DNA from 4 places in the Aliiglaciecola litoralis genome. Region 1 is predicted to be linked to each of the others. Evidence: predicted binding sites of a transcription regulator. Region 1 holds the regulator's gene; each other region holds the start of a gene.
The links. Region 1 encodes LexA, which represses DNA repair genes until DNA is damaged. Its sites were predicted from a motif close to TACTGTATNNNNATACAGTA; they were not measured.
Positions count from the first base shown of each region.

Region 2: a site for LexA is predicted at 818-837, ahead of uvrD (DNA helicase II). Genes of this name have one in related genera too.
Region 3: a site for LexA is predicted at 1,051-1,070, ahead of imuA (translesion DNA synthesis-associated protein ImuA). Genes of this name have one in related genera too.
Region 4: a site for LexA is predicted at 799-818, ahead of ABD036_RS15390 (exonuclease domain-containing protein). Genes of this name have one in related genera too.

Region 1 is NZ_BAAAFD010000002.1:616,106-618,314, reverse strand. It holds gene plsB (glycerol-3-phosphate 1-O-acyltransferase PlsB) at 1-237, opposite strand, end outside; gene lexA (transcriptional repressor LexA) at 442-1,065, shown strand; gene coxB (cytochrome c oxidase subunit II) at 1,545-2,209, shown strand, end outside.
Region 2 is NZ_BAAAFD010000004.1:157,181-159,389, reverse strand. It holds gene ABD036_RS09195 (HAD-IA family hydrolase) at 1-719, shown strand, start outside; gene uvrD (DNA helicase II) at 882-2,209, shown strand, end outside.
Region 3 is NZ_BAAAFD010000004.1:10,793-13,001, forward strand. It holds gene ABD036_RS08560 (Y-family DNA polymerase) at 1-353, opposite strand, end outside; gene imuA (translesion DNA synthesis-associated protein ImuA) at 356-1,039, opposite strand; gene ABD036_RS08570 (EVE domain-containing protein) at 1,252-1,719, shown strand; gene ABD036_RS08575 (hypothetical protein) at 1,741-2,187, opposite strand.
Region 4 is NZ_BAAAFD010000010.1:53,228-55,436, forward strand. It holds gene ABD036_RS15380 (flavin reductase family protein) at 1-495, opposite strand, end outside; gene ABD036_RS15385 (zinc ribbon domain-containing protein) at 532-723, opposite strand; gene ABD036_RS15390 (exonuclease domain-containing protein) at 904-2,209, shown strand, end outside.

The DNA.
Region 1 (2,209 bases):
GTGTTCTTCCTTGCCGATGCGAATCGTCTTGTTAGGGCTGGGAAGATCAACTTTTTGCGTGGACATCTTCAATACCAATTGGTCGGTAATGGAGTGAGTCCGCAACACGTAAATAATCGGTTTGTTTTTGTCTATTCCTAACTCTTTTTCGATATCTGTAGGAATATTATTTACTTTCACCAGCCATTTAACCGGTAACGTAAACAAGGAAAGCAGCAATTTATGCAGCCAGACCATATATCACACCTTGAGGTTTCAAAATCAACGGGAGCATAGCACGAAGCCGTGAATTATGCCTTTTTATGCTCGGTTGAAAAGCTAAATTTTGAGTTTGCCACGAAGAATCAGCGGAAAACCTTTTGAATTGATCATAACAATGTTTGTTTTCTAACATTAACTGTATATACTGACAGTTAAACTGTATAGAAAAACAGGCTGGTCATGCGTCCACTAACTCCAAGACAAGAAGAAATTTTACAGATCATTAAAACCACTATGTCTGAAACAGGCATGCCTCCCACGCGCGCTGAAATAGCTCGAACCTTAGGGTTTAAATCTGCTAATGCCGCTGAAGAGCATTTAAAAGCGTTGGCGCGAAAAGGCGTGATAGATATCTTACCTGGCACTTCTCGTGGGATTAAATTGAATGTTCCTCTAGATGATCAAATCGAAGAGCTCGGATTGCCACTTATCGGTCGTGTGGCCGCGGGTGAACCTATCTTGGCAGAAGAGCATGTAGAATGTCATTACAAAGTAGATCCGGATTTATTCAAACCCAGCGCTGACTTTTTACTGCGGGTCAGCGGTATGAGTATGAAAGACATTGGCATTTTAGACGGTGATCTGTTGGCTGTTCATCGCACCACCGATGTGCACAATGGTCAGGTAGTGGTCGCCCGTGTGGATGAAGACGTTACCGTAAAACGCCTTGAAAAACGCGGCCGCGAAGTGTTGTTACATGCTGAGAACGAAGACTTCAGTCCGATTAAAGTCGATTTAGCCAGTCAACCCTTCAATATCGAAGGGATTGCCGTCGGTGTTATTCGTAACGCCGATTGGATGTAAAAAGAGTTAGCGAACTGCCCACCTCAAAACAGCGTTAGAGGACAAGGATGTCCTCGTAGTGAGCCAATTTTATCTATCCGGCAAGCCTTTTAAACATGACTAAAGTCGATCTGCACTTCATGAGTCGAGCCGGTTTTATGAAGTCCATTTTCATCTGCTTTGTTTTTCACTTTAACTGATTAAAGTAACAGCAAGATCGTCGATCTGCACTCATCTGATCCCAAAAGCTTGGCGTACTGTAGAAATAGGTTTTGCTCATAAAAAATGCACACAAGCTGATTTTGGATAAAAATCAAGCGCTTGTTCAAAAGAATAACAAAAAACACTAGACTCAAACGCCAAGTTGGGTGATTCTTATACCGCTTTTTACAACGTCATAACAAAAATAAATCAAGTCATTTACCACTACTGAGTTTTTTTGCGGTTAATCACTGTTCGTTACTCCCTTGGCAAAGACTTATTTCAACAGGAGGTGTTGAGTGAAAAAGATATGGTCCAGCGCATTAGCATTACTAGTTAGTTGCTTTGCGTTTGCTGTCTCAGCAGAAACCAGTTCAGCTGTTGACCAATATCAGTTGAATTTGCGCAAAGGTGTCACTGATATTAGTGGGCAAGTCTACGACTTACATATGCTGATGTTTATCATCTGTGTAGTCATCGGCGTGCTTGTATTCGCGGTCATGTTTTGGAGCATGATATTCCATCGCAAATCACGTGGCGCTAAACCAGCTAATTTCCATGAAAGTGTCAAAGTAGAAATTGCTTGGACAATTATCCCTTTCATCATTTTGGTCGTTATGGCGTTTCCAGCTGCCAAAACCTTGATCGCAATGGAAGATACCAGTGAACCTGATGTGACCGTTTTGGTGACCGGGTCTCAGTGGAAGTGGCACTACAAGTACATGGATAATGACGTTGAGTTTTATTCTACACTTGCTACTCAGCCTGAGCAGATCAACAACAAATTCGACAAAGGTGAGAATTACTTACTTGAAGTAGATCGACCACTTGTCATTCCTACCGGCAGTAAAGTGCGATTCTTAGTAACCTCTGATGATGTTATTCACTCTTGGTGGGTGCCTGACTTTGCAGTTAAAAAAGACGCAAACCCTGGCTTTATCAATGAAGCTTGGACTAACGTCAA
Region 2 (2,209 bases), on a different contig from region 1:
TGAATTTTTTTCGAGCCATGTCGACCATCAAAGCAATAAGCTTTGATCTTGATGATACGCTTTATGAAAACCACAGCTTGATGATCACGGCAGAACAGCAGCTCCAAACGTATTTGAGGGAACACTATCCACAAACGCAAAAAATGCAGCCTGCAGATTGGCGTTCTGTCAAGCGGCGGCACTTGCAGGATACGCCTGAACTTGCCTCTGATATGGGTGAACTCAGACGCAGAACCTTGCATTCAGGGTTACAGCAATGTGGCTATCAAGATCAAGCATTGAAGAAAGCAGTATCCGACTGTTTTGACTATTTTTATTACCAACGCAGCAACTTTCAAGTGAATAAGACTATATGTTCTTTATTGGCAGAACTGGCTGAAAAAGTCCCTTTGATCGCAATCACTAACGGGAATGTGAATTTACAACAGATCGGCATTGCAGATTATTTTACACATTGTTTGAAAGCCAGCTTGCAGCAACCGATGAAACCCCATCCCATGATGTTTGACCGTGCAGCAACTATATTAGGCATTCCGCATAAACAGGTACTCCATGTTGGTGATAATTTAGAAAAAGATGTGATGGGCGCCATTGCGGCGGGTATGCAAAGTGCGTGGTATGCCTGCAATCGAAAAATGCACATTAACCATGAAAGAATAACTGTTCTTCCTCATGTAAAACTCACTGAGCTAACGGATTTAAAGAAATTAGTCGGTTAATTCGACTTGTGCCCAGCATTTCGGTTATTGCCAATGCCGTTGTCGCCATTTGAGTCTAAGCAGCAAAAGTCTAGTTTGCTCGCCCAGCCGGTCAATTTGAGTGTATAAAAACACAGTATAACTGGTATACTGTGGCAAATTTTATTTTCTTGAATTGCCCTTATGGATGTATCACGACTTTTAGACCAGCTTAACGATAAACAGCGTGCGGCTGTCGCTGCGCCAGCCTCAGACATGTTGGTATTGGCAGGTGCCGGGAGTGGAAAAACCCGCGTACTGGTGCATCGCATGGCCTGGTTAATGGAAGTCGAAAAAATCGCTCCGTTTAGCATTTTGGCAGTGACCTTTACTAACAAAGCGGCGCGTGAAATGCGCGGTCGAGTTGAGCGATTGATGGGCTCAGCATTGCAAACCATGTGGATTGGCACCTTCCACGGGCTCGCACATCGTTTACTACGCACTCATTATACTGAAGCTAAATTACCGCAAAACTTTCAAATTCTCGATTCTGATGATCAGTACAGATTGGTTAGGCGGGTGATTAAATCGCTCAATTTGGATGAAAAAAATTGGCAACCTAAATCAATTCAATGGTACATCAACGGTAATAAAGACGAGGGATTAAGACCGCAGCATATCGATACCCAAGGTGATCCCACCAAGCAAACCATGAAGGATATTTATCAAGCTTATCAGCAAACCTGTGATCGCTCAGGCTTGGTTGATTTTGCGGAATTACTGCTGCGTGCCCATGAACTTTGGTTGAATAATCCGGAGATCCTGAAGCATTACCAACGCAGGTTCAGGACAATATTGGTGGACGAGTTTCAAGACACCAACAATATTCAATATGCGTGGCTTAGAATGCTCAGCAGCAGCCCTGAAAACAACATGATGATCGTCGGTGACGATGATCAGTCTATCTACGGTTGGCGAGGAGCTAACGTCGAAAATATCCAACATTTCTTAAGGGACTTCCCAGCCGCCAGTACCGTTCGACTTGAGCAAAATTACCGCTCAACCGGTAATATTCTGAAAGCGGCCAATGCGGTTATAGATAACAATCAAGGGCGTTTAGGCAAAAACTTGTGGACCGAAGATGCCGAGGGCGAAGCGATTTCTTTGTATGCTGGTTACAATGAATTGGACGAAGCACGTTTTATTGTTGCCCGTATCAAAGAATGGTCAGACAAAGGCGATGCACTTTCTGATTGCGCCATTTTATATCGTAACAACGCGCAATCACGGGTACTAGAAGAAGCCTTGTTACAAGAATCTTTGGCTTATCGTATCTACGGCGGACTACGATTCTTCGAGCGCCAAGAAATTCGAGATGCTCTGGCTTATTTAAGGCTTATTAACCAACCCATTGACGATGCCGCGTTTGAGCGCATAGTGAATACACCGACCCGTGGAATAGGTGATAAAACACTCGGTATCATTCGAGAAGCCGCCCGCGGTGCGGAGTTATCGATGTGGCAAGCCACGCA
Region 3 (2,209 bases), on a different contig from region 1:
AGTCCATCCGGGGGAAACAAGCAGATATCTGAGGTGACCAAATACAAATGCTCGGCAATCTCGGTCAGCTTTTTTTGCTCAACATCAGCACGGTAGGCTACTACTTGTAAATGCTGATCCAGTGCAGCTGCGGTTCCCAAGCCCATGCCTTTTTGAATACCAGCGGCTAGCGCTAACTGGTTCAACTGGATCACGGTGTTGGACTTTGCGTGTAAAATAACGATAGGCTTAGCACCTTGGTGAGCATCATTGTCCTTAGCTAAATCATCGGTCGTTGGCGCTAATGCACCAAGGTCACACAAACTGTCTAGCTGCAAGTTTGGAAAATGCAGATAAAGCCACAGCGACTGCATCGCTAACTCACTTTAGATTGAGGAAGCTGAATGACGTTATCGGCATGACGGACACGCGTCAGTGTGGGCCAGGCCTTTGTCATATCGACTTGGAAAGGATTATCAGGCCAACCTCCTTTACGTTTGGTGATTTGTACCGACAAACCTTGCGCGTGGGGACTCAATTTCATGGCTAAATTGACCGGTAGCGACATGCTCAGCTGACGCTTGTGTCGGAACAGTAGATGTAATGCATCACCTTGCTCTGCCGCCAGTTGTAAACGCTTCGCTTGGGCGACCTCGAGTTGTTGATGCCACAACAACACACTATGACAACAGCCGCTTTTCAGGCATTGTTCGGCACTCCACAATGCATGCTCTGGGGTCTCGGGCTGTATGATCAGTATGTGCTCTAAAGACAAGCCTGCTTGAGCAAACATCTCACCATTGATTTGCATGGGAGCGGCAATGAACACGAGTTGCCGCTGAGTCTGTTGTTGTCTGGCTCGCAAAGCGGGCAATAGCAGACGAATTTCGCCAATACCCACAGCGCTATCTATATCGATAACGCCTTGCTGAGGGAACCCTCCATGCAGCGCCACATCCAGCTCTTGATAGCCGGTGCTGTCGGTATTGGCGATGGCATTTTGCTGATTTGCCTGCCATACCAATCGCTTATTTTTCAATTGTTCAAGTAAGGTATTCATAGTTAAATTTATACTGTGTTTATATACAGTATATTGATCAATTTAGCAGATGCAAGTGTTGCGCTGAGCTGAGATTATTCAGATTGATCATACTAAAGAGGCTTAAAGCAGTGCTTTAGTCTATATTTCAATGAGTTCGGGTTAGTGAAACGTCCTTAACTTAAGGTAAAATTTAGTCTAACAAATGTCATTATAAAACAGAGTAGAGAATGATGAATTACTGGTTATTCAAAACGGAGCCAGACGCCTTTAGTGTCGATGATCTGGCCAACCGCCCCGGCCAAACTGAACATTGGGATGGGATCCGTAATTATCAGGCGCGTAATTTCTTACGGGATAAAGTGCAAGTCGGTGATGCGGTCTTTATTTATCATTCGAGCTGTAAAGAGGTTGGTATAGCAGGATTGGCTGAAGTGGTAAAAGCAGGCTATCCCGATCACTCCCAGTTTGATCCAGAAAGCAAATACTATGATCCTAAGTCATCTGTGGATGCGCCGCGCTGGTACATGGTGGATGTAAAGCTAACCCGCAAATTCAAGCAGGTACTGACGCTCAAGACAATTAAACAAATGCAGCAAATCACTGACATTGGCTTAGTCAAAAAAGGTCATCGACTGTCGATTATGCCAGTTGAAGAACAAGAATTCTTATATCTATTAGAGCAATGTGATGGATTGTAGCTATCTCAACTAGAGTACACCTCAATGCCCAGAGTTCGCGCTAATATCGGGCTCTGCTGAAGTTCTTTGTCGGGTATGCTCAGAGGTGAGGTTATGACAGGCAGTGACAAACCCACCAATTGTATTCTTGCACCAAGGAATGCGGATATCAGAAGGCTGTTTGGCAATATACTGGCTGATCTGTGGCATTTCCATTTCGGTTTTTTTTAACGCCTTTGTGATCACTTCCTCTACGGTGAAACGCTTCTCACAACATTGCATGATCACGTTCTCAACTTGACCAACAATAAAACTGGCAAATTTATGATCTTCAGAACTGATAAGTGCGTGCTTTTGTAAATATTCTAAACGCATTAAATACATATTCTGTAGTTGGCCAGAGGCAATGATTAAAGCATTCAACGAAAAGCGGTGCTGGCTATCTAATGATTTAACTCTGAGCTTGAGTTTACTTAACTCAGCTTGCATAGATTGCCTACTTACCATTAAG
Region 4 (2,209 bases), on a different contig from region 1:
CGCGTTGTCATCTAGTATAACCTCCACAATCCGACCAATAACCATGTTCGTTTGATTGACCGCCAGATGCACAACCTCTTCCAACGCCATACCAATCTTGACTCTGGATTGTGCAACATAGGGCGCGTTGTGGGTGTCGCTAAAATATGGCGTTAGGCCACACTCATTAAATTCGCTTAGTTCTTGGTCGTATCGCGCTGAGGTTTGATGTGCTGCAGCAATAATTTCGCTGTTTATATGATTAAGGGTGTACACACCAGTTTCGACAATATTTTCTAAGGTGTCTCGGCGCACCGTGTGGGGGCGCATGATCATACCAAGTAAGGCCGGATCAGCACCAAGATGAAAAACAGAGTTAACAATAGCGACATTGTGCACTTGCTGATTGCTTTGCGTGCCGACTAGATGGGCGCTTTTAAACCCCGACAGTGAATTGACAAATTGTGCCCGAAAACGCGAGTCCATATTGTGTATGTCTGTAACAGTGTACTTCACGCTCGCAGCTTTCCTATTCTTGCACCAATCACAACGTTATTCGTCATCACGTTTAGCGATAACTTCGATGCCAAAGCCGTTATCAATAATCAACACTTCTATTGGCTGACAGCATATTTGGCAATCAACAATCTGTTGTTGGCCAATATCATTAACTTCGTCTATTTCAAGGTCATTGAACGTCATGCAATAGGGACATTCGAACTTTTCTGCAGCAGTAAGACTCATTTGCTACTCCACTTTGTTTGATGTTGTGTGTACGCGTACTTGGCATTAAAAGTTCGTTTAGTTAAAAACTTTAAGTACTGACTGGATATACAGTGATTTTTAAAATACACTGATTTTTTTAAGGCTCACTGCGACCTATTATTATTGATGAGAGCGACTCTTTTACCCAGTAAATACTACTTGTCACATTTTCAAGAGTTTATTGAATTTGTGACTGGCCCTTGTGCGCATTTGTTAGACAGTGATGACAGTCAGTTTATCAGCTCATTTCAAACTTTACCCGAAGATGCCCAATGTTTATTTGTCAGGGGACTTAATCGAAAATCGCCCATCATCAAAACAGCGTCACTTGACTATGAGGAAATAAATAATACCCAACAACACATGAACACCTTGCTGCAACAGGGGTTTTATCAGCCCGTTACTGAGCAGCATAGCGATCAGTTATTAACTACTTTAACCAAACCCGAGTTAGCATTAGTGTTAAGACAAGCTGGCGTGAATCTTAAGAGTTCGGACAACAAAGCCACCTATTTAGAATACGCGATGGAAGTGTGTGATTTTTGCCATCTCAGTCCTTTGCTTGGCACTGAAAATCTAGTGCGATTAGGATTTGAGACGCAAATCCGTTATTTCCTTTTTTTGTTTTTCGGGGATCTTCGTTCTGGTTTAAATAAGTTCTCAATGCGTGATTTGGGCATCATGCCCACTCGTCGCGGTGTCACTCAGGATGCCGCGCGTTTTGATTTTATAGATGAAGCAAAAAGTGCATTTTTCTATGCCTGTCAGCGCAAAGATATGCATCAGCTAACGATTTCACAACAGCTTGAGCTTGCGATCGATGTCAAGCACTTCCCTAGCCCGCAGGGGACACTAGCCAATATTAATTACGATCGATTTTTATGTAAATTGGGCAAGGCTATTGTGTCTCACCAGCCTGAATTAGGTATCGAGATTCTGGCATTATCGGGGGAACCCCTCGCCCAAGAAAAGGTCATTCGCGAACGCTACAAGCAAGGCGACAAAGAATGGGTAAAACAGCGTTTAGAAGAGATTATTGATAACCCCGACTCCGAGGTATTGCTAACCTTTGCTGAAGACTTTTTAGACCGCAAGTTTAACCAAAAACGCACTAGCGTTTTAACCGATATGTTACGCGAGCAATCCGCCTCTCTCAAAATTGATGAGATGTACATGGACTCGGTCGAGAACGGTGTGAAAGTGCATTACCAAAAACAAGGCAAGCAAGTATTTCGCACTGAAAATAGATTGTGGCGTGCCTTATTTGGATTGGTGTTTTGGGATGAGTTGTTTGAAAACCAACAAAGCTCACTGATCACCGAGTTCGATTTCAAACCTCAGAGTATTTCGCAAAATCAATTTTATATCACCTGCGAACAAGCCATTGAAACGCGGCTTTATCGTATGACCAGCAGTAAGGCCGTGTTCATGCAATTGTCAAAAGTGATGCTGGAAAAATACGGTA